4 regions of the Polymorphospora sp. NPDC050346 genome follow, and region 4 is predicted to be linked to each of the others. Evidence: riboswitches for the same ligand, from Rfam matches in the RefSeq annotation. Region 4 holds a riboswitch; each other region holds the start of a gene.
What was found. Region 4 has a riboswitch for cobalamin ahead of metE (5-methyltetrahydropteroyltriglutamate--homocysteine S-methyltransferase). Riboswitches for the same ligand answer to the same signal wherever they lie in the genome.

Region 1 (7,543 bases), on a different contig from region 4:
GGGCGATCCACGCGAACCCGGCGCCCAGGGCGACGTTCCAGGCCGCCGACTCGTGCCACAGGTGGTTGGCCCCGTCGACGCCGGTCACGCCGTGCAGGTGGCCGGTCGCGGTGAGCCCGCCGATCTGGGCGGCCCCGAGCAGGAACTGGGCCAGCCCGAGCACGCCGAGCACGACCCGCAGCGGCACCGCCGCCGGCCGGCCCGCCCGGGCCAGCAGGTGTCCGAGGGCGGCCCGCGCCGTACGGCGCGCCGGCAGGGCGGCCAGCACCGCGTCGTCGACCTGGAACGTGACCGGCACCGTGCTGGTACGGGTCAACCGTGTCACCAATGCCGCATTGTCGTACCATTCCCGACATTGCGGACAAATGTCCAAATGTGCGTCAGCTGCCCCCCGCTCGACCGGACCGTCCTCGCCATCCAGGCCGGCTGACAGCGCCTCGCGACACTCATCGCACCCCATCACCCCATAGTCGGACGGCACCGCACGCCAGTTCCATCCGGGGTACACCTGTCCGGAGCGCGGATCAGGGGGCTAGCCTTTCCCCATGCAGACGCCGGACAGCGACGACGAGATCACCCGATGGGCGCTGGCCGCCGGCCGCGGTGACCGGGCCGCCGCGTCGTCGTTCATCCAGGCCACCCAGCAACAGGTGATCCGTTTCCTGGGCCACCTCACCGACGCCTCCGAGGCCGAGGACCTGGCGCAGGAGACCTATCTGCGGGCCATGAGGTCGCTGCCCCGATTCGCCGGCCGGTCGTCGGCGAAGACCTGGCTGCTGTCGATCGCCCGCCGGGTCGCCGTCGACCACGTCCGGGCGGTCACCGTACGGCCACGCGTCGCCGCCCTGGAAAACTGGGAGCACGCCGCCGAGGCGACCCTGGCCCGCGGCGCCCCGCACCGGTTCGAGGACGAGATCGTGCTGCGTGACCTGCTCGACGCGCTGCCCGCCGACCGGCGCGAGGCGTTCGTCGCCACCCAGGTCGCCGGGCTGAGCTACGCCGAGGCGGCCGAGGTCTGCGGCTGCCCGGTCGGGACGATCCGGTCGCGGGTCGCCCGGGCCCGGGAAGACCTCGTCACCCTGGTCCAGGAGCGCCGCCGCGACGGCCGCCACCTGCGCGCCTCCGGCTAGCCGTCGCCGGCCGCACCCGGGGGCGCGACCGGCGACGGCGGGCTAGAAGTCGTCGTCGAAGGTGACGGCGCCGGTCACCCCGACCTGATACGCCGACACCCGCCGCTCGAAGAAGTTCGACAGCTCCTGCACGTCCTGCAACTCCATGAACGCGAACGGGTTCGACGAGCCGTAGAGCGGGGCGATGTCGAGTTGGGCCAGCCGCCGGTCGGCGACGTGCTGGAGATACTCGCGCATGTCCGGCAGCGACAGCCCGGACACCCCGCCGTCGAGCAGATCCTCGGCGAACTGCACCTCGCACTCGACCGCCTCGGCGAGCATCTGCCGGACCTGTTCGGCGAGATCGTCGTCGAACAGGTCGGGTTCCTCGCGGCGTACGGTCTCGACCACGTCGAACGCGAACGCCATGTGCATCGACTCGTCGCGGAACACCCAGTTGGTGCCCGAGGCCAGGCCGTTGAGCAGGCCGCGCGAGCGCAGGAAGTAGACGTACGCGAAGGCGCCGTAGAAGAACAGGCCCTCGATGCAGGCGGCGAAGCAGATCAGGTTGAGCAGGAACGCCCGCCGGTCCTCCCGGGTCCGCAGCTCACGCAGCTCGAAGATCGAGTCGATCCAGCGGAAGCAGAACTCGGCCTTGCGCCGGATCGACGGGATGTTCTCGATGGCGGCGAACGCGGCGAACCGCTCCTCGTCGTCGGGCACGTACGTGTCGAGCAGGTTCAGGTAGAACTGGACGTGCACCGCCTCCTCGAAGAGCTGCCGGGACAGGTAGAGCCGGCCCTCCGGGGAGTTGACGTGCTGGTAGAGGTTGATCACCAGGTTGTTGGCGACGATCGTGTCGCCGGTGGCGAAGAACGCGACGAGCCGGCTCACCAGGTGCCGTTCGGCCGGCGACAGCTTGGCCAGGTCGGCGAGGTCGGAGTGCAGGTCGACCTCCTCGACCGTCCAGGTGTTCTTGATCGCGTCGCGGTACCGGTCGAAGAAGTGCGGGTAGCGCATCGGTCGCAGGGTCAGGTCCATGCCCGGGTCGAGCAGCATCGGGGTACGGGGTTCGGTGGTCACTGGCAGGCCTCGCAGGACTCGGGGTTCTCCAGGGAGCAGGCGAGCGCCTCGTCGACGGGCGGCACGATCACGGCCGGCGCCGGGGTGGCGGCGTCCGGGCGGGTGACCGCGACGGTCGCCTGCTGGATCCGGGTCGCCGGTCGCGACCGCAGGTAGTACGTCGTCTTCAGCCCGGACTTCCAGGCGTAGAGGTACATCGAGCTGAGCTTGCCGATGCTGGGTGCGCTCATGAACAGGTTCAGCGACTGACTCTGGTCGATGTACGGCGACCGCTCGGCGGCGAGGTCGATCAGCGCCCGCTGCGGCAACTCCCAGGCGGTGCGGAAGAGTTCGCGGACGTCCCCGGGCAGTTCGGCGATGCCCTGCACGGAGCCCTCGGCGCGGCGGATCGCGGCCCGGACCGGCTCGGTCCACAGCCCCCGGGCCTTCAGCTCACCGACGAGCGCGTTGTTGATCTGAAGGAACTCGCCGGACAGCGTCTCGCGCTTGAACAGGTTGGAGACCTGCGGCTCGACGCACTCGTAGCAGCCGGCGATCGAGGCGATGGTGGCCGTCGGGGCGATCGCGACGAGCAGCGAGTTGCGCAGGCCGGAGCGGGAGACGCGCTCGCGCAGCGCGGCCCAGCGGTCGGTCTGGGTCGGGGTGACCCCCCACAGGTCGGGCTGGAGGTCGCCGCGGGCGGCACGGGTCTGGCCGTACGCCGGGTGCGGGCCGGCGCGCTCGGCGAGGTCGGCGGAGGTCTCCAGGGCGGTCAGGTAGATCTCCTCGGCGATCCGGGTGGACAGTTCCCGGGCGGCGGGCGCGTCGAACGGCAGCCGGAGTGCGAAGAAGACGTCCTGCAGGCCCATGACGCCGAGGCCGACCGGGCGCCAGCGGGGGTTGCTCGCCGCCGCCTCCGGGCTCGGGTAGTAGTTGATGTCGATGACCCGGTCGAGGAAGGTGACCGCGGTGCGTACGGTGGCGCGCAGCTTCGGCCAGTCGATGTCGTCGCCGGCGACGTGGGCGGCCAGGTTGACCGAGCCGAGGTTGCACACGGCGGTCTCGGTGTCGCTGGAGACCTCGATGATCTCGGTGCACAGGTTGGACAGGTGCACCACGTTGCCGGGTTCGGCGGTCTGGTTGCACAGCCGGTTGGCGGCGTCCTTGAAGGTCATCCAGCCGTTGCCGGTCTGGGCGAGGGTGCGCATCATCCGGCCGTACAGGTCGCGGGCCTTGACCTGGCGCACGTAACGGCCGTCGGCCTCGGCGGCGCGGTAGGCGGCGTCGAACTCCTCGCCCCACAGGTCGGGCAGTTCCGGTACCTCGTCGGGGTCGAAGAGCGACCAGACGCCGTCGGCCTCGACCCGGCGCATGAACTCGTCGGGGATCCAGTTGGCGAGGTTCAGGTTGTGGGTACGGCGGGCGTCCTCACCGGTGTTGTCGCGCAGCTCGAGGAACTCCTCGATGTCGGGGTGCCACGGTTCGAGGTAGACGCAGGCGGCGCCCTTGCGCCGGCCGCCCTGGTTGACCGCGGCGACCGAGGCGTCCAGGGTACGCAGGAACGGGACGATGCCGTTGGACTTGCCGTTGGTGCCCCGGATCAGCGCTCCCCGCGAGCGGACCCGGGACCACGAGATGCCGATCCCGCCGGCGAACTTCGACAGGTGCGCGACCTGGGCGTAGCGCTCGTAGATGGAGCCGAGTTCGTCGCGCGGCGAGTCGACGAGATAGCACGACGACATCTGGGTGTGCCGGGTGCCGGAGTTGAACAGCGTCGGCGAGCTGGGCAGGTAGGCCAGCGACGACATCAGCCGGTAGAAGGCGATCGCCTCGGCCGGGTTGGTGGACAGTCCGCAGGCGACCCGCAGCAGCCAGTACTGCGGGGTCTCCACGACCAGCCGGCTGGTCGGGTGCCGCAGCAGGTAGCGGTCGTAGACGGTACGCAGTCCGAAGTACTCGAACCGCAGGTGCCCGTCGAGGTCGATGGCGTCGTCGAGCTTGCGGGCGTTGATCCGGACGAACTCGGCGGTCTCGTCGCCGATCAGCCCCTCGGCGTGGCCGAGTCGGATCGCCTGGCTGAACGAGGCGATGCCCTGCCCGCGTACCTCCTTGTCGATGTAGGCGCCGAGCAGCCGGGCGGCGAGACGCGAGTACTGCGGTCCCTCGCCGATCATCTCGGCGGCGATCTGGATCGACAGCCGGTCGAGTTCGGCGGTGGTGGCGCCGTCGTACAGGCCGCTGATCGTCCTGGTCGCGACCCGCAGCGGGTCGACGTCGGCGAGGTCGTCGGCCCACCGGTCGACGGCCCGGACGATCTTGTTGACGTCGACCGGCTCGGTCGAGCCGTTACGTTTGCGAACCTGCATCTGGGTCCGCCTGGCAGCGGGCGCTCCGGCGTCCGCCGGTGCCGGGGCGACCTCGGTGACCGTCACAACACTCTCCTCGCGACTTCGGTCCAGGGGTCCGGTGGCGGCGCGCGGACGACACCGACGGCCCCGCCGGGCCGGCGAGGATCACGATGGCGTCGGCCGTCCCGCGCGGCCTCGGACCACCGCGCACGGGCGTGCGCGGTGTGCTGGCAGGTCTTCGGACTCGTGGGCCGGCGCGGAGTCTCCGCGTTCGCCTACCGGCCGTCGCTTCCCAGGCGGCCCGGCTCGTGGCCGGGTGGCGCCCAGTGCTTCTGACGGCTGTCGTTCCCACTCACCGCTGCGGGGCAGTCCCGGATTCGCACCGGGTTCCCTCTTGCCTCGACCGCCCCGGACGGGCGGCCGAACCAGCTACGGGGGACACCATATATAGGGGACCTACAAAAGTCACACCCAACATCTAGGCGCGGCGTGTCGCGTGAGACACGAAACGACCGGGCCGGGGGGCGCCCCGGAACCGACCCCGGTGCGGTACGGTCCACGCGTGCGCGCAGGATGGCGACGCGGGTCCGACCCCCCGCCCCCGACCGAGACTCCACGCCGGTCCGGCACCGTGTCACCGGCGGGCGCCGTGTCGCTGGCCGGCATCGTGGCCGCCGCCGCGGCGGCGGTCGGCTGGGCGGTCGGGCTGGCGGTGTTGCAGCCGCTCACCGAGCCGAGCGGCCCGGACGCGTACGCGGAGAACAACACCTACTGGGTGCGCGACCTGCGCTTCATGGCCATCGTCGCGGTCGTGCTCGGGCTGGTCCTGGCCGCTCGCGGGGATCGGCGGGCCACCCGGACCGGTGTCACCGCCGGCCTACTCTGGATCGGCGCCGACGTGGCGCTGGACCGGTCCGACCTGGCCGGCTGGCCGGCGGCCACCGCGCTGGCGGTGCTCGGTTGCCTGGCCGTGGGCACGGTCGCGGCGACCGGGCGACGGTCCCGCCGTCCCGACCGCCGGGCGCTGGTCGTCGCCGCCGCGGTCGGCGTGGCCCTGACGCCGCTGGCGGCGCTCATCGAATCCCCGACCGACACCGAGCCGGCGCTCACGCCGGCCGCGCTCACGGTCAGCGGGACACTGCTCGTGCTGACGGTCGGTTCGGCGCTCGCCGCCGGTGTCCTGGCGGCACCGGCCGGTGGCGGCACCGTGGCGGCCGACCGGGCCGCCCCGAACCACCTGCTCCGCCGGCTGGTGCCGGCCGGGGCCGTGCTGGCGCTCGGCGCGGCCGGCGCGGCCTGGATCCGGCTGGTCGAGCCGTACGAGCGGCTGGGTCCGTCGCTGCTGCTCGGGGTGGTGCTGCTGGCCGGGCTCTCGCTGCTGTCCGCGCGCTGGCCCGCCGGCCGGCCCGCGTGGGACGCGCAGGGCGCGACGATCGCCCTCCTGGCCATCGGCTATCCGGTGCTGACGATGTTCTGGCTGTTCCTGCTGATGTTCGGTACGCCGATCGCGACCCTGCTGACCGCGCTCGCCGGCAGTGTCCCGGTCAACTCGGCCGACACCGACTCGCTGTACGCGGCCGTCGGGTCGGCTACCGGGCTGACGATCGGGGTGCTGCTGGTGGCGGCCGACCGTTCCCCGTACGCCACCCGCGACGCGGCCGCGCTGCCCGACGGCTCCTGAAACCACCCCGCCCGGCGCCGGGAACCGGCCGTCAGCATAGTTGATCTTGCCGGGGAGCGCTCCCCGAGCGTTGACTAGGCATTGACATACCTCGAAACACGGTTCAGAGTGTCCGATTAAGAGAGCGCTCTCTCATGCGGTCGTCATCGGTTGGTAACCGGGTCGACACACCACGCCCTGTCGAAGAGGAGCTGCCATGCGTCCCACCCCGCCCCCGACCGGCCGATGGCCCGCCCGCCCCACCTGGCTACGCCTCGGCGCCCTGGGCGCCACCCTCGTCGCCCTGCTCGGCGGATACGTCGTGGCCACCACCGTGACCGCCAGCGCGGCGGAGATCCTGCTCTCGCAGGGCCGGCCGGTCACCGCGTCGTCGACCGAGTCGATCGCGTTCCCGGCCTCCGCCGCCGTCGACGGCGACAACGGCACCCGCTGGTCCAGCGCCGCCGCCGACCCGCAGTGGCTACGCGTCGACCTCGGCTCACCGGTCGCGGTCAGCCGGGTCGCGCTGCGCTGGGAGACCGCGTACGCCAGCGACTTCACCATCCAACTGTCGACCGACGGCTCCTCGTGGACCACGGCACACACCACCGTCGGCGGCACCGGCGGCAACCAGAGCCTGACCGTGGCCGGCACCGCCCGCTACGTACGGCTGCACACCACGAGGCGGGCCACCGTCTGGGGCGTGTCGCTGTTCGAGTTCCAGGTGTACGGCGGCAGCGCACCCGGCGGCTGCGGCACCACCAACGCCGCCCAGGGCCGGCCGGCACTCGCCTCCTCGGTCGAGTCCGGCGCCCACCCGGCCAGCGCGGCCGTCGACGGCAACACCGGCACCCGCTGGTCCAGCGCCGCCACCGACCCGCAGTGGCTGCGCGTCGACCTCGGCAGCACCCAGGCGATCTGCGGCGTGACCCTGAACTGGGAGGCGGCGTACGGCGTCGCCTTCACGATCCAGACCTCCGCCGACGGCAACAGCTGGACCACCGTCCACACCACGACGAACGGCACCGGCGGCGTGCAGAACCTCACCGTGACCGGGTCGGGGCGGTTCGTCCGGGTGCACGGCACCACCCGGGCCACCCCGTACGGCTACTCGCTGTGGGAGTTCCAGATCCGCACCGGCACCACCGGCACCCCGTTGCCGACCACCCCGCCGCCCACGACGCCGCCGCCGACCACTCCCCCGCCGGGCGGCAGCCGGCTGCTGTCGTACCAGAAGCCCGCGGTCGCCTCCTCCGACCAGAGCGACGTCAACTGCTACGAGTGCGTGCCGGCCCGGGCCTTCGACAACGACCCGGCGACCCGCTGGGCGACCAGCTCCACCACCGGCTGGGTCGACCCCGGCT
Region 2 (7,543 bases), on a different contig from region 4:
CTGCCGGTCAGGGTGAGCAGGCCGAGTTTGTAGTCGGGGCCCCAGCAGGCGCTGGCCGAGTAGACGATCATGGTCCGGCCGTTGTGGTAGAGCGGTTCGGGTCCTTCGGCGACCGGGTGGGTCTGCCGCTCCCAGCTCAGCGTCGGCGAGCTGAGCCGGACCCGGGAGCCGCTGATCGTCCACGGGTTGCTGAGCGGGGTGATGAACAGGCTCTGGCCGTTGCCGCCGCCGTTGTAGGTGCCCAGCAGGTAGAGGTTGCCGTTGACCTTCAGGACACTGGCGTCCAGTTGCCAGTCGCTGCCGAGGTCGGCCTTGAAGGTGTACGGACCCATCGGGTCGGTGCCGGCGCTCTCCAGCACGTGCAGCCGCTGGGTCGGGTTGAAGTCGCTGACGTTCTGACCGGCGACGTAGTAGAGGTACCAGCGGCGCCCGTTGGGTCCGTCGAGCAGGTGGAACTCGGGGGCCCACATGTTGCAGCAGCCGTTCGGGCGCCCGGAGAGATCGAAGACGACCTGCTCGGGGGCGCCGAAGAGGCCGCTGAGTGTGCTCGACCGGCGCATCGTGATCGTGGAGTTCCAGGTGGTCGTGGCCAGGTAGTAGAAACCGTTGTGGTGTTGCAGCCACGGGTCCGGGCCGTTGCGCTTGATCGGGTTGGTGAAGGTCCCCGGGGTGCCGACCACCGGTCCCAGGTTGACCATCCGCCACTGCTGGTTGTTGCCGTCCAGGTCCTGGTACTGCGAGACCATCGCGCCGTCTGCCGTCGACCACTCCCACACGTCGAGGGCCTTGCCGCTGTGCCGGTTGATCAGCCGTACGTGGCCGCCGGCGGAGTCGGCCAGCCGGAAATGCTGCCGGGTGCTGCCGTTGTCGGCGTTCTGGACCAGTTGGACACCGTCGTTGGCGTTGGGCAGTTCGAGCACCTTGCCGCTGTGCCGGGACTGCACCCGGAAGAAGCCGTTGCCGGCGTCCAGGAACCGCCACTGCTGCCACGCGCCGTCGTTGCGGGCGTACTGGTTGATCGGGGCGCCGTCGTTGGTGGCCAGGTTGTAGACGTCGAGCGCCTTGCCGCTGTGCCGGTTGACGAGCACGTAGTAGGCGTTGGTGTCGACCGTGGCGGCAGAGGCCGCCGGCATGGCGACGGTCGCGGCGGTGCCCGCCACGACGAGGACGAGGCCGGCGGCGAGGCCCGCGCGCCAGCGCGGCCGCGTGCGATGGGGTTGCTTCTCACGGATGGGTGGCATCGGCCCGCTCCCTGCCGTCGACGGAATGCATCGATGATGGTCGCGTTAACAATATGGCTTGTCAAGCTGCCGGTCGGCGTTGGTCGAGCAGGGTTGCTGATGGATCTACCTGCTTGGACATGGGATGGAACGGCAACTAAATAAGCTCGAACGCTTGATAAGCGTCGATGTTAGCCTTCACAATGCTGGCGGCTACCAGCGACCGGCGGGCCGCATCCGCCGCCGACCGGACCGTACGAGGAGACGCCGATGACCAGCCCCGCCGCGCCGCGCCCCGCCGGCCTCGTCCGCCGGGTCGCCACCGCGACAGTGCTCGCCGTGCTGGCGAGCCTGCTGCCGGCGGCACCGGCCCCCGCCGCCCCGGCGGTCAACCACACCAACCCGCTGGTCGCCCAGCGGGCCGACCCGCACATCGTCAGGCACACCGACGGCTACTACTACCTGACCGCCACGGTGCCCGAGTACGACCGCATCGTGCTGCGCCGCGCCACCACCCTGCAGGGACTCTCCACCGCCCCGGAGACCACGATCTGGCGCCGGCACACCAGCGGCGAGATGAGCGCCCACATCTGGGCACCGGAGATCCACTTCATCAACGGCCGGTGGTACGTCTACTTCGCCGCCGGCCGGGCCGACGACATCTGGCGGATCCGGATGTACGTGCTGGAGAACTCCGCCGCGAACCCGCTCGGCGGCTCGTGGACCGAACGCGGCCGGATCACCACGCCGTGGGACACCTTCGCCCTGGACGCCTCGACGTTCGTCGCCGGCGGGGTGCGCTACCTGACCTGGGCGCAGCAGGAGCCGGGGATCGCCACCAACTCCAACCTCTACCTGGCGCGGATGGGCGCCGACCCGTGGACGATCACCGGCCCGGTGACCCGGCTGACCGTGCCGACGTACGACTGGGAGACCCGGGGCTTCCGGGTGGCCGAGGGACCGGCGGTGATCCAGCGCAATGGCCGGATCTTCCTGACCTACTCGGCCAGCGCGACGGACGCCAACTACTGTCTCGGCCTGCTGACCGCCGCCGCGACGGCGGACCTGCTCAATCCGGCGTCCTGGACGAAGAGCCCGACCCCGGTCTTCGCCAGCAACGCCGCCACCGGCCAGTACGGTCCCGGCCACAACTCGTTCACCACGTCCGACGACGGGCAGAGCGACATCCTCGTCTACCACGACCGCAACTACCGGGACATCACCGGCGACCCGCTCAACGACCCGAACCGGCGGACCCGTATCCAGAAGCTGTACTGGAACGCCGACGGCACGCCCAACTTCGGCATCCCGGTCCCCGACGGCGCGACCCCGGTACGGCTGCGTTCGCACGACCTCGCCGCCAACTTCGTCCGCCACTTCGCCTACCGGGGCCGGATCGAGCCGAACGTGACGAACCTGGCCGACTCCCAGTTCCGGATCGTCACCGGCCTGGCCGGCTCCGGGTCGGTGTCCCTGGAGTCGACCAACTTCCCCGGCCACTACCTGCGGCACCGCAACTACGAGATCCACCTGGAGCGCGACGACGGCTCGGCCCTGTTCCGGGCCGACGCGAGCTTCGTCCGCCGGCCCGGACTGGCCGACGGTGCCGGGATCTCGCTCGAATCGGGGAACTTCCCCGGCCGGTACGTCCGCCACCGCACCGGGCTGCTGTTCATCGAGCCGGTGGGCACGGCCGCCGAACGGGGGTCGGCAACGTTCCACCTGGAGTGACAGCGGTCGCCGACGCTCACTGGTCGACGGTGAAGATCACGTGCTTGCCGTCGCGGGCGGCGCGCTGGAAGAAGGCCACGAGATCGGTGAAGTTCGCCCAGGTGTATTCGAAGTCCTCGGCGCCGTGGTTCACGCCGTAGTCCTCGACGTCGATCGCCCGGTAGCCGGCGAGCAGCCGGTCGCGGTCGACCGGGACGAGCGCTTCGGCGACGTCGCGTACCCGGTCCGGGGTGAGGAGGCCGACGATGTAGTCGTCGTCCTCGTGGACCTGGAGACCGCCGAGGACCGCCGCGTTGAGGGGATAGTCGCCGTTGTCGTAGCCGAGCAGGCCGTCGGTAAGGCAGCGGTGGATCGCGTCCCAGGCCTTGTCGGTCTCGCAGTGGTCGACCTCGTCCCAGGCCTCCTCGATCCCGGTGACGATCGCCATCACCGCCGCGTCGTCGTCGGCCGACAGCAGCCGGGCCGCCGCCTCCTCGTCGATCGCGAAGTGCACACCGAGACTGCTCATGACCCGTTCTCCTCCACCGGAACCCGAAATGCCTGGCGGGAGGGTACGGGAGCGGGCCGACACATCCGGGCCGGGCGGGGGGAAGCCGCCCGGCCCGGATCGTCAGCGGGTCACGGGGGCGAGATGCCCGGGGCCGCGCCGGACCCGAACGACCATCCCTCCACAGTGCCCGGTGCCGGGTTGTAGCTGCTGGCGCCGAGCGTGCTGTACGACCAGCTGCCGCCGGCCGGGGCGTGCCAGTACGACCAGTACGCGCTGGCCGGCGGGGTGTTGACGCACGGTTCGGTGGCAGCGGTCGGCAGCCCGTCGAGGCGGCAGACGAACGCCAGCCCCCACCGGGCCGTACCGGTGACGGCGAAGCCGGCGCCCTGGAGGGCGGCCAGCCCGGTGGCCGGGTCGCCGGGCGCGCACCGTACCTCGATCGACCCACCGAAGGCGGTGAAGTCGACGACGACCGTGACGCCGGTCGTCCCGGTGCAGGCCGCGGCGTGCGCGGCCCGGGGCGCCGGCTCGGCGACGGTGAGGCCGGCGGTCAGCACCAGGAGCGCGGCGAGGGTCGCGGCCCAGCGTCGGGTCCGCGCGATCGCCGTACTCACCGGCACGCCAGGGTGGGCGCGGCGCCGCGGGCGCCGGTGGCGGAGAGCTTCGCGAAGCCGACCGCGGCCAGCCCCGGGACGGCCTGGGCGGTGGCCCGGGGCGCGGTGGCCGGGTCGAAGCCGGCGCTGGTGTACGCGACCGCGCCACGGTCGGCCACCTGGCCGGAGCAGCCGACCTGGAGGCCGAGCAGGAAGATGTTCGCCCTGGCGGCGGAGATCAGCCGCCCGCCGGCCCACAGCGCCTGGGCGGCGAGGCCGGTGCTGTTGGCGTTCGGTTCGCCGGCCGCGTTGCCGAACGAGCCGTTCGCGGCCTGTACGCCGGTCAGCCAGGCGAGCCCGGCCGTCGCGTCGGCGTACCGGTCGACGGCCAGCAGGGCCTGCACGGCCAGCGCCGTCGCGTCGACGTCGCTGACGCAGGTGGCCTGCGCGAACAGCAGCGGGTAGCCGCCGTCGGCGCAGCGGCTGCCGGCCAGGAACGCGGCGGCGGTGGCGGGGGCGCCGGCCGGGGTGCGGTCGAGGGCGAGCAGGGCGAAGGACTGGCTGAAGGCGTTGCTGTAGTCGCCCCACGCGGACCGGTCGGAGAACCGGCCGGACGGGTCTTCCAGGCCGCGCAGTCGGGCGACCAGGTCGACGCCGCCGAACGCGGTCGGGTCGGCACCCCGGACCTGGGCGGCGAGGGTGAGCTTGGCGGTGGCGCCGGCGTATGCCTCGGTGCTGCCGTCGCCGACGTAGCCGGTGAGGATCTCCGGCCGGGCGAGCCAGGTGAGCGCCTTGGCACCGTTCTCGTCGGCGACCTTGGCGGCGGCGAACGCGAAGACGGCGTCGATGGTGAGGCCCTGGTCGGGATAGCTGACGCCGCCGAACTCGGTCTCGAAGCGCTCGCCGTCGACCATCTGCCGGGCCAGCCAGCCGGCGGCGGCGTCGGAGCGGCTCAGGGTCGGCGGGGCGGCGGCCGCGGCGGCCGGTGTCGCGACGGTCAGGGCGGCGGCGAGTACGCCGCACAGCAGGGCGGGGAGTTTGTGCCGGGATAGCGAGCGGACCATGTGTGGGCACGCCTTTCCGGCCCGAAGGTAACGAGGCCGGAGGTCCCTGCGCTCACGATGCGCGGTGGGGATTTATCCGGACTCCGTCCCGTGGGCCACGACGGGTGAGGAGCGGGTTTGCGCGCAGGTGGGCATTCGGGCTCACCGCCGGGCACATTGCAGTGCTCGACGGCCTACCGTTGCGGGCCAGCGCCGGACTTCGACCGGACTTTCCCCACGGTGCACGCATCTTCTGTTGTGGACGGTAAGTCTTTCCGAATCGCCCGCCCGGTGTCAATCCGCTGGTGGGTGGCATGTGCCACCCCGGATGTCACCCTCCCGACAGTCACTCTCCGCAATGTGGCAACGGTGCGACGGACGTGAATTCGAAGGGCCCGTATCCGCCGGGTTCGTCGGATGATCTACCCGTTTCTAACTGAATGATCATCGTCTATAGTGATGCTCGGCGACGTGGCCAGGTGGCATTGCTGCCGGGTGCATTCTTTCTGGATCTCGGCAAGCAGGGGAGACCGGGTGAAACCACTGCACCACGGTCAATGTCTGGCGCGAATCCGGCCGCCCATTGGGGCGTAGCTCGGCCACCGCCCAGCCCTGACCGATCCATTGCCGTAAGGCTGATGGGGGGAGACCTGTGACCACCGAACTCTGGAATCCGGCGACCTTCGACGCGTTGCGGCGGCAACTGATCCCGTCGTTCGACCTCCTCTACGGCAGCGCGGTCAGCGTGGTCGCCATGTCGGTGCCCCGCCGGCCCCGCATCCTCGACCTGGGCGCCGGCACCGGCCTGCTCAGCGCGGCGCTGCTGGAGCGGCTGCCCGACGCCGAACTGCTGCTCGTCGACCGGTCGCAGCCGATGCTGGCCAAGGCCGTGCAGCGCTTCGAGACCGTCGAGCACGTCCGCACGCTGGTCGCCGACCTCACCGACCCGCTGCCGGTCGGCCCGTTCGACGCCGTCGTCTCCGGCCTGGCGATCCACCACCTGCCGCACGAGGGCAAGCGCGACCTGTTCGCCCGCATCCGCGACGTACTGCGCCCGGGCGGCCTGTTCGTCAACGTCGAGCAGGTGCTCGCGCCCACCCCGGCGATCGAGGCGCTCTACGACCGCCAGCACGAGAAGCACGTGCACGACTCCGAGACGCCGGCCGACGAGTGGGCCGCCGGCCGCGAGCGGATGAAGCACGACATCTGCATCGACGTCGACACCCAACTCGACTGGCTGCGGCAGGCCGGCTACGCGCAGGTCGACTGCCTGGCCAAGGACTGGCGGTTCGCCACGTACGCCGGGTGGACGGCATGACCGCCGAAGAGCCGGACACGCTCTACGGTGCCGTACGCGCGGTCGCCGCCGCCCGCCCCGACGCACCCGCCGTCGAGACCACGGGAGGAGACGCGGTCAGCTACACCGAACTGGTCGCGCTGGTCGACCGCCTGGGCGGCGGCCTGGCCGCCCGGGGCGTACGCGCCGACGACAGCGTCGCCTTCGCCATGCGCAACAGCATCGGATACGTCGCACTGATCATCGCCGTGGCCCGGCTCGGCGCCCGCTACGTACCGCTGATGGGCAACTTCGACGCCGCCGACCTGCGCACCGCGCTGGACCGTACCGAGCCGGTCCTGGTGGTGACCGACGGTCACCGCGAGCTGCCGCCCGGGCCGCCCACCGTGGGCCTCGACGAGCTGGGCGCCGCCGACCCGCTCGCGGAGCTCGCCACCGAGGTGCACCACCGGATCTTCCGCACCCTGTGGACCTCCGGCTCGACCGGCTTCCCGAAGCTGATGGCCTGGCGGCAGGACAAGTTCGTGCGGGAGCGCCGTCGCTGGATCGCCGACGTCGACATCCGCGACACCGACGCGTTCCTCTGCCGACACACCCTCGACGTCGCGCACGCCACCGACCTGCACGTCTTCGCCGCGCTGCTGTCCGGGGCCCGCCTGGTGCTGGCCGACCCGGCCGCCCCGGCGGACGTACTGCTGCGCCAGCTCGCCGCGTACGGGATCACGGTGATGAGCGCGCTGCCGAAACACTACGAGGACCTGGTGGCGGCGGCGGACGGCGAGGTCGACCTGTCCCGGCTGCGCCGGCCGCTGTGCGGTGGCGCCTACCTGCCCCCGGCCGTCATCCGGCGGGCCGACGAGGCGCTCGGCATCCGGATCCGGCAGATCTACGGCTCCACCGAGTTCGGTCTCGCGCTGGGCAACATGACCGACGAGGTACAGGCCGACGCCGGCATGATCCCCGTACGCGGTGTCGGCACCCGCCTGGAACCCTTCGCCGAAGCGGTCGGCACCGAGCCGGACATCGGCGAGCTGGTGCTGCGGTCGGACTGCACCAGCGAGGGCTACCTCGGCAACGACGAGGCCAACGCCCGCACCTTCCGCACCCCCGAGTTCTGGACCGGCGACGTGGCCCGCCGCGGACCCGACGGCTCCTACCGCATCCTGGGC
Region 3 (7,543 bases), on a different contig from region 4:
CCCAGTCCGCCAATCGCCGCGCCCGCCGTACACGCGTCCACAGCCAGAAGCCCGCGCCAGCGACCACTACAAAAGCAAGAAGGGCGGCAGGGACCGGGTGCCGCTCGACGAACTCGATCACCAACCAGACCAGCACAAGCAGCAACATGCCGGTGAGCAACAGCATTTCACCTGAGTACTTGCGACGAGTACGGCGCTGACGTCGGGCCATGCCCACGACCTCCCCAAGCCTGAGCCAACACTGGCTGCCAGTGAGCAGCGAGTGATCACTGTAGATGCGGGGTACGACATTTCAATCGAAGCCGACCGCAGGGTCGTACGGGTCGATGATGAGCAAGGCGACGACCGCCCGACACGGCCACGATCGTCTACACGGCCGTCCGCGCCCCTACGGGCGGGTACGGCATGAACTGCGGCATCGCCGACGCCGACAACCTCACCTGGAAACTCGCCGCCGTCCACCACGGCTGGGCCGGCCCCGCCTGATCGACAGCTATGAGGCCGAACGCGGGCCCGTCGCCCTGGCCAGCGCCGATGAAAGTCACCGGCACCTGGTCGAGGCCGTCACCGCCCACCGCACCGGCGCCCCGCCCCCGGCTCGCCACGGCGAAGGCCTCGTCCTCGGCTACGCCTACAGCTCGAACGCCGTCCTGCCCGACGGCACCGCCGCGCCCGACCACGATGCGGTGGCCAAGTACGTCCCGACGGCCCGTCTCGGCCACCGACTTCCCGCACGTCTGGCAGCAAGACGGCGACCGGCGGGTCTCCACCCTCGACCTGCTCGGGCCGAGGCCGACCCTGCTCGCCACACCGGCCGGGGCGGCCTGGGCAGACAAGGCAGCGCGGTCGCCGCCGAACGACGGATGCCGCTGCGCACACCCGGTCGGTCCCGACGTGCTCGGCGGCCCGGGCAACTCGTCCACCAGCGTGTTCGACGTGACGGCATTCGGGGTCGTTTTCGTCCGGCCGGACGGACATGTCGGCTGGAGGAGCCGGCACACACCCGACATCGCCCCGGAGGTCGTCCTGAACCGGCTGCCGGTCCGCTGATCACGTACCTGTGATCGCGGTGACGGGATCAGACGGCCACCTGGTCCGGGCCGTGGCCGGCGAGGGCATCGCGTAGGGCGAGTCGGTGCCGTCGCCGGATCTCGGCCTGCCGGAACGCTTGGTGGTCGCCGGGCGTCTCGGGGAGCAGCGCCGGCACCGTTCGTGGTTTGCCGTCGTCGTCGACGGCGACCATGACGAGGTGTGACGTGGCGACGGTGGTGGCCGGGACGGCCCGGTCCCAGCGGTCCGCGGTGACCTTGACCGCGACCTCCATCGAGCTGCGCCCGGCCCAGGTGATCCTGGCCTGTACGTGCACGACGTCACCCACGCGTACGGCCTGCAGGAAGACGGTCTCGTCCATGGCGGCGGTGACCGCGGGGCCATCGGAGTGCCGGGCGGCGACGACCCCGGCGACGGAGTCGATGAGGTTGAGGATGCGTCCGCCGTGCACCGTACCCATCAGGTTGGTGTGGTGCTGGTCCATGATCTGCGACAGGGTCAGTTGCGACGCCGACGGCGGTCGCCCCGGTGGTGTCATCGCTGTCTCGTCCGTTCCAGAAAGGTGGCGCCACGGACGGGACGGCGAACGCCACCGCGGCCAGGGGCCGTGGCGGGACGCGCGTCCGGCCCACCCGCGAGGCCGTCGGCAGCGCACACGCCGACCGTGTGCGCAGCGCGGGCAGGTCTTCGGACTCGTGGGCACGACCGGGGGTACCGGTCTCCTACCGGCCGTCGCTTCCCGGACCGTTGCGGTCCAGTGCTCTGTTGACGGCGTTCGTTCCCACTCACCGCTGCGGGGCAGTCCCGGTCTCGCACCGGGTTCCCTCTTACGACGCCCGCCCTGGTGGGACGGGCATACCAGCGCCATCGGCCACCATAGCCGTGTGCGGGCCGGCGTGCCGTGGCGCCGGGCACACCGGAAAAGAGCGAGGCCGGGTGCCAGTACGTGTCGTAGACCCGACAGGTTCCGCCGGTTACCGGCTCTTCACAGACCAGGGTGTAGTCGTGGCCTGAAGCCGCCGGTCTCGAGCAGGGACCTGGCGATGTAGTCGGTGATGTTGCGGAATCCGAGCGCGGAGCCGCGGAGGTGTTCGAGCCGTCCGTTGATCGCCTCGGTCGGGCCGTTGGATGTGCCGGGCCGGTCGAAGTAGGCCAGCACGTCGTCGGCACGCTTCTTCAACGTCCGACCCAGCGTGATGACCTCGCTCCGCACGGCCGGGACGCCGGCGCTGACCGAGTCGATCAGCGCGGTCATCAACACGCGGCCACGAGCTCGTCGAGTCTGCAGAAGGTCGTTAGATCGGGGTGGGCGAACGCGTGCGAGCGGTCGCCGACGGTAGCGTCGAGCACGGTTCTCTTTCAGGATGAGCGTGTAGGAGCCTTTCCCTCTGGAAACCTCGACATCCATCTGGGACCGCCGCGCCAGCTACACCCTCATCTGGCGAAGAGCTGCTCTAGCCGCGACTACACCCCAGTCCCTGGGAGTAGGTCCATCTGTCGAGGGATCCGCGATCACGGCCGATGGCGGAAGCTGATGCGCATCAGCCGACTGTCAGCCCAGTCTTCGAGCCGAGTCGGCCGGATGGTGCCAGGGTCGTGGGGCTGGTTGAGATCCGCGACGATCTCCGCCAGCACGGCCTGACGTTCAGCTGGGTCGGTGACAGGCGCGGCCCGCGCAGGCAGATCCGCGCGGATCCCGTTCTTGAGGTGGAAGGTGAAGTTGGGATTGGCGAGAAGGTTCGCATGCCAGTCGGTCGCGGCACCGCCGGCGCCGCTACACAGGTAGGTGGTGCCCGCAGCTCGGTAGAAGAAGATCTCGATGCGGCGTGGCCGGCCGGTGCGGCGCCCCAGCGTCGTGATGTCGATGATCCGTTCGCTGGTGCCTGCGGCGGGGGTGATCTCGATGGCTCGCCGGATGTGATCGGGCAGGTGCGACAGAGACGCGTCACGTACGGAGTCGTTCCATCCGGTCGTGTCTGGACTGCTCATGCGGTCTCGGTCTGAAGGGCGGGCCCGAGGAGGAGTCCACCGTCGATGACGTACTCCGACCCCGTGATGAACGACGCGTCTGATGACGTGAGGAACAGGAGAAGCCGGGTGACGTCGGTCGGCTCTCCAAGTCGGGGGATGGCGAACGGCTCGGGTGAGTAGAAGTCGGCGATTGCCGCGGTGGCGCCGGCTGCTGGTTCTTGGATGAAGGGGGTCGCGATCACGCCGGGGTGGATGGTGTTCACGCGGATGTGGTCCCGGCCGAGCTCGAGCGCTGCCGTTCGGGTAAGGCCTCGCACGGCCCACTTGCTGGCGACGTACGGCGCGTAGTGCGCCGTGCCGCCCAGGCCCATCGTCGAGGCGATGTTGACGATGGCTCCCCCTGTTGCGCGTCGCAGAGCGGGGGCGGCGACCTTGATCCCGAGGAAGGTCCCTGTGAGGTTGATGTCGAGGATGCGCGACCACGTGGCCTGGTCCGTGTTCTCGATCGGCGCCGGCGGGTTCTGGACGCCCGCGTTGTTGACGAGCACGTTCAGGGCGCCGAAGGCACTCTCGGCGGCTAGCACAGCGGCGGACCACGAGCTCTCGTCGGTGACGTCGAGGCGGGTGAAGTGAGCGCGGGTCCCGAGTTCGTCGGCGAGAGCGGCGCCGCGTTCGGTGTCGATGTCGCCGATCACCACGTTCGCTCCCTCCGCGTGAAAGGCGCGTACGTGGCTCGATCCCTGGCCACCGGTCCCACCGGTCACGAGCACGGTCTGGTTGTCGAAGCGGTTCATCCGATGTTCCTTCGGTACGTGGGTGGCTGACCGGGATCATCGGCGATGAACGATCAGCCGATGGCGAGCCGAGCGACTCACCACTGCCCTGACACTAGATTGGTGGCAGTGGCGAGTCAAGCCACTCACCTCGTATGCTCGGTCCATGAGCAGGGTCGTACCGACGTACCACCAGCGCGTCGCCCAGGAAAAGCGCGCGCTGATCGTGACCGCCGCGACCGCACTGTTCCTCGAGTTGGGCTACGACCGGACATCGCTGGCGCGGATCGCAGAGCGCTCGGGTGTCTCGCGGGCCACCTTGTTCAAGCAATTTCCGAGCAAGGCTGCCCTGTTCGACGCCATCGTCACCGAGTCCTGGTCAACCGCTGACGAGGAGGATCCTCCGCCGGCAGGCAACGTCGTTGACGGGCTCAGCGCCATCGGTCGCCGTTACGCCGAGCTGTTGAGCCGGCCCCAGATGACCGACCTGTTCCGGATCGTCATCGCCGAGCTGCCGCGGTTCCCGGAGCTGGCCCATGCGCAGTTCTCGCACGGGAAGATGCCCTACTTCGAGTCCGTACGCAGCTACCTCCTGGCTGAGCACGAGGCGGGAACGGTGCGGGTCGAGGACGTGAACCTCGCAGCCACCCAGTTCCTGGGCATGATCTCCAACTACGTCTTCTGGCCAACACTCCTGGTGCCCGGCTGGGAGGTGAGCGCCGAACGCGTCGCTCAGGTAGTCGACGAGGCCGTCCGCACCATCGCCGCCCGGTACGCCGCGACTGAACCAGGGGCGTCCACCAACGACTGAGTCCCGCCGCCACCAAAGAAGCTGATGCCTAAGCAATCGAGGCCGTCGGCACCAAGGGCGTTCGCGGGGCATCCCGGGGCGGACACCGAAGAAGGGGGTGTCGATGTGTTGACCACCTCGATCAGCCTTTGTCAGCCAGCAGTTCCACGTCCGCCCATCGCGCGGTGATGATCACATCGTGCATGCGGACGGCGGTCAGGTCGTGGGTGGAGCCAGGCAGCCCGTCAGAGATCCACACCAGGTCGCCGCAGCGCGGATCGACCAGCCCTTGCAGGTTGACGCCGTGATGATGGTGCTTGCCGCAGTAGTACAGCCGGGTGGGATCTGATGCCAAGCGGGCCGGGTGTTGCCTGGCTGTACGCCAATTCGCGCTGTCCCCGATGGGCAGGTGAGTGGCGGCGTCGCAGTCGTAGGAGCCGACCCGGACAATCACGAGAGATCGAAGGGGGCGGGGAAGTGGCCTTCCCAGACCTGGCGGGATGCCTGTTCGGGGTAGGGCAGGGTCTTCGACTCGGTGTCCAGGACGCGGGTGAGGTGCCCGCCGGGCCGGTGAGCGGACCAGCCCGCGTCGCCGGTGGTGACGAAGCGGACCCATGCCTCCTGGAGTTCGCGGGAAAGCGCGACGGCCTCGGGAGTGGGCTCCCCGCCGATGAGCTGGGTGCCGACGGGGCTGTCCAGCGTGCCGAACGCCAGGGGCACGTCGAGGCTGTGGCAGGCGCCCAGGATGCCGCCGAGGGCCGGGGCAACCCAGCACAGTTCGAACAGGTATGAGGTGCCGCCGGCTGCGGCGTTCGCCTCGGCCAGCTTCTGTGACGGCATGCGGAAGAGGGCGTCGGAGTACACCGTCTCCACCAGCTCCTCCGGGCCTGCCTGCGGGAACGCGGCACGGTAGGCCCGCGCGCCGTCCGGCTGCGGGGCGTGCAGTTCCAGGGCTGCGTGGGCGTCCTCCTCGGCGAAGGTGCCGTACCGTCCGCTCATGACGCTGAAGTACCGGAATTCGTCCCGGGTGTGGCCGACCAGCAGTTCGGTCCCGCTCGCGCGCGCGCCGGTCAGCGCGGGCCAGGGCGTTTCCGGGAGGACCTCGCCGTCGACGACGGGGCACAGCGCGGTGCCGGTCTCCGTGAGGCGTCCCCAGCTCTCCCGGTGCGCGTGGAGGCCGGCGTTGAAGGAGGTGAGCTCGGCGGCCAGGTGCCATGGGTCGATGTCGCGCAGAGCCTCGGCGGTGGGGGCCGCCGCGCCGAGCCGGTCCGCGAACGCGGCGGTGACCTGCCGTGCCAGCGCGGGGGTGCTGTGCAGCCCCGGCACCGAATGGGCGATGGCCCGCCGGAACAGGCCGCGCGCGGACTTCATCGTCAGCAGGGCGGCGACCGAGCCCGCCCCGGCGGACACCCCGCCCACGGTGACCCGGCCGGGGTCGCCTCCGAAGGCGGCGATGTTGCGCTGCACCCACTCCAGCGCCGCGATCTGGTCGAGGAATCCGCGGTTGGGCGGCACGTCGTCGAGGAACGCGAATCCCTCCGCGCCCACGCGGCAGTTGATGGTCACCACGACGACTCCCGCCTCGGCCAGCGCTGCCGGGTCGTACATCGGGTCGCTCGACGCCGCCGAGAGGTAGCCGCCCACGGGGATCCACACCAGCACCGGCAGTCCCGCCGCGCCGGGATCCGGAGTGCCGACGTTGAGCGTCAGCCAGTCGGTGCCCTGCGGGGGCACGTCGATCGGCAAGGACAGCGGCACCACGGGGCCGAACTCGACCGCCTGCCTCGTCCCCTCCCAGCGGTGCGGCGGCGCGGGCGCGGCGAATCGGAGCGCTCCGACCGGGGGCTGGGCGTAGGGGATGCCGCGGAACACCGCGTGCCCCTGCCGCCGGCGCCCCTGCACCACGCCTTCCGTGGTCCGTACCCTTGGCTGTTCACACATGACGACTCCTTCCCTCGAGTGGAACCCAGGATTATGGGTCAGTTGTATTATGTCAACTGTATTGGAACAGTCCCGGGTACGAGGGAGGGGCCGGCGATGCCGAAACAGGTGGACCACCGCGGACGCCGCGAAGCGATCGCCCGCGCACTGTGGCGGGTGGTGGAGCAGCGCGGCGTCACACAGCTGACGATGCGCGTGGTCGCACAGGAGGCGGGCATGTCACTCGGGCAGCTGCAGCACTACTTCGCCTCCCGGACCGCCATGCTCTCCTTCGCCATGGACTTCGCGTCCGAGCAGACCTCGGTGCGCGTACACCACGGGCTCGAAAAGCTCGGTGACCGTCCGCACCCCCGTGACGTGCTGCGACTGACGCTCGCGGAAATGCTCCCCCTGCATGCCGACGCCCGCGCGACCAGCCGGATGAGCGCCGCCTACGCCCTGGAGGCGCTGCACGACGAGGCCGTGCACGAGCAGGCGCGCCGCGGCCTCGTCCAAGGGCGGGCCCTCGTCGAGCAGTTGGTCCGCCAGGCGATCGCCGACGGGCACATCGACTCCGGCCGCGACCCGGCGACCGAGACCAACCTGCTCCTCGCCCTCACCGGCTTCACCTCCCTGATCGAACTCGACGTGATCGGGCCCCAGGACGCGCTCGCCGCGATCGACGTGCATCTGGACCGGCTGTTCAGGAGCACATGACCTGTCCCCGGACACGGGGGCAGGTGAGGACAAGATCGGTTCTAGTCCGACCGCTCCCCGGCCTGGTGCCATCTGACCGGCCACCTCTACCTCGGCACCGCGCCCGGCAACCTGGCTCGGCCGTCATCGTCGGCGTAGTGCCGCTTGCCGTCGCATTCAATGACCAGCCGCCGCCGGCCTGGCGTGGTAGCGGGCCGGGGGCGCGTCGCTGTACCGGGATGCAGGGGTCGTAGTGCAGGTAGACCTGGTTGAAGGTGGCCGGACGCGGGCGGCCGTGCAGCAGCCGCATCGTGGTGTCGGTCGTCGCCGGTCGCTCGTGAGT
Region 4 (7,543 bases):
CATCGTGGTCTCCAGAAGGACTTCCGGCCGGGCCGGCGGGGCGGGCGCGTGGGGGGCGCGCCGGTGCGACTCCTCTTGTGGAGATCTGCCTACGTTCGACTGACGGCCAACCGGATCAGGCTGGGACGCAGATGTGCACCCACCGCCGGCTCGCCGACGCTCCTGCCGGACGTGCCCCCGGGGGCGGACTGGAGCGACCGGGTGGCGGGGATCGCGGTCTCGGGTGCCGCGGTGCCGGACGGGAGGGCGGCGCAGCGCTGGACGTCGTGGCCCGACGAGTCGGCGGCGCAGTGCTGGTTGGAGAGTGCGTCCAGCACGACGGTGGCCGAGCCGGCGGGATGGGAGCCATGGTGATCGGCCGGGCACGTGCCGCAGATGCCGGGATGAACGATGATCATGCCGACGAGGACGGCGGTGAGCAGGCACAGGCGACGGAGGTGTTGCCGCAACCGCCATGGCGCCCCGGATCTCATCGCCGCCGATCCTAATGGCCCGCGGTCCGGCCCGGAGCGGGTGGTCCCGTCGATCACGGGCGGGCGCGGCCCGGTCACCGGCGCCGCCCGGTGCGGCCGCCGGGGACCCGGTCGTGCGTTCAGCAGCCGCAGCCGCTGCCGGCGCAGTTGCCGGCGGCACCGGTCCCGGCGCCGGCCCGGGTGCCGCGCTGCCGGTGCAGCCACCACATGCCGAGAGCTGCCACGGTGAGCGCGGCGGAGACGGCGAGAAGGGCATTCCTGAGTACGGCCGCGCCGGCGGCGGTGACCACGCCGGTCGCGATGAGCAGGGGGATGACGCAGCAGGCGGCGCAGGCGAGGGCGGCGAGGCCGCCGGTGATCTTGCTGCGGGTGGGCGGGTCGCCGTCCGTCCGGTGCGGCTTGTGCCCGGGGCGAGTGGCGGGCGGCGGGACGGTCTGGTTCACGCGGGGTCTCCGTCGGGGTCGGCGGCGCTGCCGATGGTCAGGAACGGGATCGGGCAGTCGGCGCAGGTGCAGTCGGTGAGGCTGTCGCAGCGGGCGTCGACGACCTCGACCAGGGTCGTCCGGATGGCGTTCAGGTCGGCGATCCGCGCGTCGATCTCGGCGATCTTGTCGATCGCGCGCTGTCGCAGGTCGGCGGTCGGGTGCCGGCGGCGGCCGGTGTCGAGAAGGTCGGCCACCTCGTCGAGGGTGAATCCGAGCCGCTGCGCCGCCTTGATCACCTGGAGCAGGGCGACGGTGTCCGGCGGGTAGAGCCGGTGGCCGCCGTTGGAGCGGGCCGGTTCGGCGAGCAGGCCCCGGCGCTCGTAGTAGCGCAGGGTCTGGATGTTCACCCCGGCCTGTTCGGCGACCTCGCCGCTGCGTAGCCCGGGGGTCACCGGGCCGGCCCGGGCGCGGCCGCGGCGGCCCGGCCGACCAGGGACCGCAGTACGTCGGCGTGGCCGGGTGGCACCCGTACGTCGAGGGTCAGCGGGCTGTCGTCGTGGGCCGGGCTGACGGTGAAGGTGAAGAACGAGCAGCAGCTCGCTTCGCGCGCGGTGAGATCCCGTACCGCCGTTTCGAGGTCGGGCGGGCCGGCCAGGCTGAGTCGGGCGTGGGTCGGGGTGAGCGACTCGACGGCGCGCACGGCGGTGGTGAGCAGGGCGTCGAACTCGGCCAGCCGGGGTGGCCGGTCGGCGGTGGGCAGGGTACAGGTGTCCGGGACGACGAACGGCATCACAGCCTCCTCGTACGGGCGGTTCCGGTGCCGGGTCGGCGCCGGCCATCCGACGGTAAGCCTGTACCCGGGTACCGGATGCAACAGCCCGGACCGCCGCGGGCCCGCACCCGCGTGCCCGACGGGTCGGCGCCACCCGTCGGGCCGGCGGCCGGTCAGGGTCGCGACGGCTCCCGTCGCGCCCGCAGGACGGTGTCGTTGCGGTGGTGCGTCCCCGGCGGCGCGGGAACCGTCCGTGGCCGGATCTCGTCGACCAGGACGGCCCAGTCGTCGTCGAGCAGCCCGGCGACCTCTCCGGGTTGGTAGAAGTCGGCCGGGTCGACGTCGAGGTCGTGCCGCGGCGGAAGATCGGCCAGATCGTGACTGACGACGAGCAGGGTTCCGCCGGGTGCGACCGTGGCCAGCAGGCTGTGCAGTACGGCGTGGCCCGGTTCGCGGCGCAGCGGGAAGTACTGGGCCGAGACCAGGTCGAACGGGCCGGCCGGTGGTGGCTCGGTGGCCAGGTCGACCCGGGTCCATGTCACCCGGCCGGTGTCGTCCCCGGTCGCGGCGCGGCGCAGGGCCACGTCCGAGATGTCGACGGCGGTCACCTGCCAGCCGCGCCGGGCCAGCCAGAGCGCGTCGGCACCCTCGCCGCATCCGAGGTCGAGGGCCCGCCCCGGCGGCAGGTCGGCCACCTCGGCGACGAGGACGCCGTTGGGGTTGCCGCTGAAGAGCCGTTCCCGGCTGAGGTACCTGTCGTCCCAGAACTTCGCGTCCATGGTTACCACCCTCGGGTTCGTTAGTGCCGGAGGTGACCACCTCCGGCGCCAACATGCCGCACCCCGGACGGGTTGACAAAGAAGTTTGCGGAAACCGCAAAGTGGCACCCCTGCCGTCCCGTACGTCGGACACCGTCACCCGGGCACCGCCCGAAGGCCCGTACGATGTCGGACGGTGCTGGTTCGCCCGACCCGTGAGGGTGGGGCGTCGTAAGAGGGAACCCGGTGCGAGACCGGGACTGCCCCGCAGCGGTGAGTGGGAACGAACGCCGTCAACAGAGCACTGGACCGCGAGGTCTGGGAAGCGACGGCCAGTAGGCGACCATCGGGTCACGCCCACGAGTCCGAAGACCTGCCAGCGCCGCGCACGCCGCCGGTGTGCGCCGCCGGCGGCCTCTCGGGAGGGCCAGGGCGGAAGCCGGTACCGACCCGTACCCTGCCTTCCCCCTCCCGTGCCCCGCCGGGCACCTCGAGGGAAGGACCCACCGTTGAGCACCGCATTCGGCCAGAGCACCGTGCTCGGCTATCCGCGCATCGGCACCGACCGAGAGCTGAAGAGGGCCGTCGAGGCCTACTGGGCCGGCACCGTCGACGCCGGCGAACTGGAGCGCACCGCCGCCGGGCTACGCGCCGAGGTCTGGCGGGCGCTGCGGGACGCCCGTCTCGACGCGATCCCGTCGAACACCTTCTCCTACTACGACCACATGCTCGACACCGCCGTCGCCGTCGGCGCGGTTCCGGACCGGTTCGCCCGGCTCGGACTGTCCGAGTTGGACACCTACTTCGCCATGGCCCGTGGCGTCGACGCCGAGCCGGCGCTGGAACTGACCAAGTGGTTCGACACCAACTACCACTACCTGGTGCCGGAGATCGGCCCGGACACCGCCTTCGTCGCCGACCCGGCCAAGGCGCTGCGCGAGTACGGCGAGGCCCGCGAATTGGGCATCACCACCCGGCCGGTGCTGGTCGGGCCGGCCACGTTCCTGCTGCTGGCCAAGGGCGACGATCCGTTCGCCCGCCTCGACGACCTGGTCGAGGCGTACGCCGGGATCCTCACCGCCCTGGCCGACGCCGGGGTGGCCTGGGTGCAGCTGGACGAGCCCGCGTACGTCGCCGACCGCGCCCCGGCGGAGATCGACGCGCTGCGCCGCGCCTACACCCGGCTCGGTGGGATCGAACACCGGCCACGGATCTTCGTGGCCACCTACTTCGGCGAGCTGGGCGAGGCCCTGCCGGCCCTGCTGGACACGCCGGTCGAGGCGATCGGCGTGGACCTGGTCGCCGGGCGGGGCAACCTCGACCGGCTCGCCGCCGCGGGGCCACTGCGCGGCAGGACCATCGTCGCCGGCCTGGTCGACGGACGGAACATCTGGCGTACCGACCTGCGTGCCGCGGCGACCGCCGGGGCGGCGGTCGCCGGGCTCGCCGACCACGTCGCCGTCGCCACGTCCTGCTCGTTGCTGCACGTCCCGGTCGACCTGTCCGTCGAGACCCGCCTCGACCCGCACCTGTACGAGCGGCTCGCGTTCGCCCGGCAGAAGGTGGACGAGGTCGTCCTGCTCGGCCGCGCGGTGCGCGACGGCACCGGGCACCTGCCGGCACCGCCGCGCCCGGCGCCGGCGGCGTGGCGGCACGACGACGTACGGGCCCGGCTCGCCGCGCTCGGTCCCGCCGACCGGCGGCGCGGTGACCACGCCGACCGCGCCGCCCGCCAGCAGGAGCGGCTGGGGCTGCCGGAACTGCCCACCACCACCATCGGGTCGTTCCCGCAGACCGTCGAGCTGCGTAGGGCGCGCGCCGCCCACCGGGCCGGCACCCTCGACGAGGCCGGCTACACCCGGCGGATGCGCGCCGAGATCGAGCACGTCATCCGGCTCCAGGAGCGGCTCGGTCTGGACGTGCTCGTGCACGGCGAACCGGAACGCAACGACATGGTGCAGTACTTCGGCGAGCAACTCGACGGGTTCGCCGCCACCGAGCACGGCTGGGTGCAGTCCTACGGCTCCCGCTGCGTGCGACCGCCGGTCATCCACGGCGACGTGACCCGTAAGGCGCCGATGACCGTCGCCTGGTCGACGTACGCCCAGTCGCTGACGAGCCGGCCGGTCAAGGGCATGCTCACCGGCCCGGTCACCATCCTCGCCTGGTCGTTCGTCCGCACCGACCAGCCGCTGGCCGACACCGCCGACCAGGTCGCGCTCGCCCTGCGGGACGAGTGCCACGACCTGGAGGCGGCCGGGATCAGGGTCATCCAGGTCGACGAGCCGGCGCTACGGGAAACCCTGCCCCTGCGCGGGGCCGACCAGAAGACCTACCTGGACTGGGCGGTGGCGGCCTTCCGCCTGGCCACCAGCGGCGTCGCCGACGACACCCAGATCCACACCCACCTGTGCTACTCCGAGTTCGGCGAGGTGATCACCGCGATCGACGCCCTCGACGCGGACGTGACCAGCATCGAGGCGTCCCGTTCCCGGATGGAGGTCCTCGACGACCTCGCCGCGGTCGGCTACCGCCGGGGTGTCGGCCCCGGGGTGTGGGACATCCACTCGCCACGGGTGCCGTCCCACGCCGAGGTGGTCGAGGCGCTGCGCCGCGCCGTCGCGGCCGTGCCGGCCCGGCGGGTGTGGGTCAACCCGGACTGCGGCCTGAAGACCCGCGGCTACCCCGAGGTCGAGGCGTCGCTGCGGCACCTGGTCGCGGCCGCCGCCGAGGTACGCGGCAACTGACGGCACCAGGTCGGGCGGGCTCTCTCCGGTCCGCCCGGCCGGGCGCCGGCGACTTCGGCGTACGGCACGGCGTCCGGGACGCCCCCGGCGGATTCACCTGCGGCGGCTGAGCGTACGCAGCCCGGCGCCGGCGCCGACCAGGGCCGCGCCGAGGACCAGGATGCCGCCGATGGCGAGCCCGGTCTGCGGGAGCCGGCCGCCGGGGTCGGGTGACACCGACGGGGTCGGTGGCGCGGGGGTGCCGGTCGGCCCCGGGCCGGGGGTCCCGGTGGGGGTCGGTTCCGGGCCGGTGGGGGTGGGTCCGGGCGTGGTCGGCGCCGGTGCGATCGACACCGTGACCTCCGTCCGGCGCGCGGTCCCGGAGTCGGGCGCCGCCGACACGGCCCGGAATCCGCCGGCCAGCGGTGCCCCGAGGGCGGCCGAGACCACGGCCGGCGGCACGGGCGCGGCCGGCGCGGCGGTGGCCGTGGCCGCACCGGTCATCCCGGCGGTGAGCAGGAGCCCCACCGCGACCCGTGGGACGGCCGCCCGGTTGGCCGGACGCGGGGCGCGGCCGGCCGGTGTCATGACGCCACCGGTCGGACGGTCGGCGCCGCCTCCGGCGTGGCGTCGAAGCCGCCGGCGGCGACGATGCGGTGCCAGCGCCGGTTTCGCAGCCACCAGCCGAGCAGCAGCGCCCCGGCCAGCAGCAGCCCGGCCGCCAGCGGCCACGGCACCGCCCACAGCGCCGAGTCGCGGCTCAGCGAGGGCAGCGGCGCGCCGCTCTCCTCCGGGTTGACGGTGACGGTGGTGGTCAGCAGGCCGGCCGGGAACACGCCGGGGAACCGTTGCGTCAGGCGCAGTTCCGAGTCGGGCAGCAGCTCGGGGATGTCGATGACCTCGCTGTTGGCGACGCGTATCCCGAACGGTCCGGTGACCTGGACCCGGGCCTTGCCGGAGAAGCGGACGTTGCCGTCGTTGGCGATCCGGTACGTCACCGTCATGTCGCCGCCGAGCGACAGCGGCGGGTTGGCATAGTCGACGTCCAGGGCGGAGATCAGGGCGGCCGGTTCGACCGGGCCGGCGACCCGCAGGTAGATCCGGGCGGCGATGCGTCGCTCGACGTTGACGGTCTGCCCGTCCTCCTGCCGTTCCTCGGTGTTGACCGAGGCGATCACGCCACCGATGTGGTCGCCGGGGCTCGCGTTGGCCGGTACCGCGAGTTCGAACGGGACGTCGGCCCGCTTGCCGGCCGGCACCGTGTACGACTTCTTCGGCAGGGTGACCCAGCTTCCGACGCCGGTGGCCGGCTCGTCGGCGGTCAGCAGGGCGAATCCGCCGTCCGGGGCGGTGAAGGCGTCGGTCGCGTACACGTTGACGGTCAGCGGCTTTCCGGTGAGGTTGCTGACCGCGACCCAGTCGGTGATCTTCTCCTCGGGGTTGAGCTCGTACGCGAACTCGTTGCGCCCGTTCGGTCCGCGCGGGCTCGACGGCTGCACGCTCCACCGGAACTCCTCGGCCGGGGCGTACCCGGGCAGCGCCGGTGGCGGGGCGGGCGCGGCGGCGGCCGGACCGGTGGCGCCGAGGATGACGGCCGACCCGACGAGCAGCCGGACGACCAGGCGGGTGGCACGGGAGTGGGTCATGTCAGCGGCTCCGTGGAGTCGGTCCGGCAACGGTGGTGGGGATGCCGGGCCCGGCGGGCCCGGCATCCCCCGGTTGCGGAAAGGTCAGGCCAGGGTCAGGGTCAGGGTCGCCTTGTACTCCCCCGGCGCCACGTTGTCGGGGATGGCGAGGTCGAGGTCGGCGCCGCAGGCGAAGACGCCCGCGCTGGCACCGGCCGCCGACGAGCACAGCGTGCGGGTGTCGCCGAGGTCGGCCGCGGTTCCCGCGGTGACCGCGCCGGAGCCGCTGGTCTTGCTGGCCGACGGCGTCCAGGACAGGTTGCCGCCGGCGATGGTCGCGTCGGGTCCGACGAAGTCGGCGAGCTGGCCGGTCAGGTCCCAACCGGCGTTGCTGCCCCGAAGGTCGGTGACGGTGGCGCCCTGGAGCGCGCCGGTGGCGTTGCCGCCGACGGAGCCGCCGGCCAGGATGGCGGTATCACCGGCGAGGTCGAGGGTGAACGCACCCGGGGCCACGTCGGCGATGATCTCCTGCTGCTTGGTGATCACATCGTCGCCGGGCTGGATGGTGAACGAGGTGGACGAGGAGGTGGACGCGCCGAAGACGGTCGCGTCCGACGGCACGAACGCCGCGGTCAGCGAGTGGGTGCCGACCGGGAGCGCGGTCGTGGTGAGGGTGGCGGTGCCGGCCGAGACCGGGGCCGAGCCGATCACCGAGGCGCCCCGGCGGAACTCGACGGTGCCGGTGGCGGTGTTCGGGGTGACGG

Region 1: another riboswitch for cobalamin. It lies ahead of AB0I42_RS23880 (ribonucleoside-diphosphate reductase subunit alpha); the one in region 4 lies ahead of metE (5-methyltetrahydropteroyltriglutamate--homocysteine S-methyltransferase).
Region 2: another riboswitch for cobalamin. It lies ahead of AB0I42_RS12105 (peptidase); the one in region 4 lies ahead of metE (5-methyltetrahydropteroyltriglutamate--homocysteine S-methyltransferase).
Region 3: another riboswitch for cobalamin. It lies ahead of AB0I42_RS34420 (acyl-CoA thioesterase); the one in region 4 lies ahead of metE (5-methyltetrahydropteroyltriglutamate--homocysteine S-methyltransferase).

Annotation. Positions count from the first base shown of each region.
Region 1 covers NZ_JBFAKM010000025.1:1,136-8,678, reverse strand. The annotation lists gene AB0I42_RS23895 (zf-HC2 domain-containing protein) at 1-460, opposite strand, end outside; gene AB0I42_RS23890 (sigma-70 family RNA polymerase sigma factor) at 546-1,130, shown strand; gene AB0I42_RS23885 (ribonucleotide-diphosphate reductase subunit beta) at 1,173-2,168, opposite strand; gene AB0I42_RS23880 (ribonucleoside-diphosphate reductase subunit alpha) at 2,189-4,603, opposite strand; cobalamin riboswitch at 4,731-4,964, opposite strand; gene AB0I42_RS23875 (hypothetical protein) at 5,082-6,200, shown strand; gene AB0I42_RS23870 (discoidin domain-containing protein) at 6,397-7,543, shown strand, end outside.
Region 2 covers NZ_JBFAKM010000009.1:106,281-113,823, reverse strand. The annotation lists gene AB0I42_RS12125 (family 43 glycosylhydrolase) at 1-1,133, opposite strand, end outside; gene AB0I42_RS12120 (family 43 glycosylhydrolase) at 1,491-2,951, shown strand; gene AB0I42_RS12115 (YfbM family protein) at 2,968-3,459, opposite strand; gene AB0I42_RS12110 (hypothetical protein) at 3,570-4,001, opposite strand; gene AB0I42_RS12105 (peptidase) at 4,052-5,098, opposite strand; cobalamin riboswitch at 5,207-5,346, opposite strand; gene AB0I42_RS12100 (class I SAM-dependent methyltransferase) at 5,730-6,395, shown strand; gene AB0I42_RS12095 (AMP-binding protein) at 6,392-7,543, shown strand, end outside.
Region 3 covers NZ_JBFAKM010000056.1:21,303-28,845, forward strand. The annotation lists gene AB0I42_RS34405 (restriction endonuclease) at 1-166, opposite strand, end outside; partial or broken gene AB0I42_RS34410 (FAD-dependent monooxygenase) at 388-509, shown strand; gene AB0I42_RS34415 (hypothetical protein) at 682-1,050, shown strand; gene AB0I42_RS34420 (acyl-CoA thioesterase) at 1,079-1,588, opposite strand; cobalamin riboswitch at 1,711-1,928, opposite strand; partial or broken gene AB0I42_RS34425 (transposase) at 2,036-2,320, opposite strand; gene AB0I42_RS34430 (nitroreductase/quinone reductase family protein) at 2,563-3,039, opposite strand; gene AB0I42_RS34435 (glucose 1-dehydrogenase) at 3,036-3,815, opposite strand; gene AB0I42_RS34440 (TetR/AcrR family transcriptional regulator) at 3,961-4,605, shown strand; partial or broken gene AB0I42_RS34445 (transposase family protein) at 4,727-4,915, opposite strand; gene AB0I42_RS34450 (carboxylesterase family protein) at 5,035-6,525, opposite strand; gene AB0I42_RS34455 (TetR family transcriptional regulator C-terminal domain-containing protein) at 6,622-7,221, shown strand.
Region 4 covers NZ_JBFAKM010000020.1:20,527-28,069, forward strand. The annotation lists gene AB0I42_RS20845 (hypothetical protein) at 1-3, opposite strand, end outside; gene AB0I42_RS20850 (hypothetical protein) at 90-473, opposite strand; gene AB0I42_RS20855 (hypothetical protein) at 593-916, opposite strand; gene AB0I42_RS20860 (MerR family transcriptional regulator) at 913-1,350, opposite strand; gene AB0I42_RS20865 (hypothetical protein) at 1,347-1,688, opposite strand; gene AB0I42_RS20870 (class I SAM-dependent methyltransferase) at 1,844-2,449, opposite strand; cobalamin riboswitch at 2,612-2,824, shown strand; gene metE (5-methyltetrahydropteroyltriglutamate--homocysteine S-methyltransferase) at 2,938-5,175, shown strand; gene AB0I42_RS20880 (hypothetical protein) at 5,269-5,742, opposite strand; gene AB0I42_RS20885 (DUF916 domain-containing protein) at 5,739-6,800, opposite strand; gene AB0I42_RS20890 (Ig-like domain repeat protein) at 6,885-7,543, opposite strand, start outside.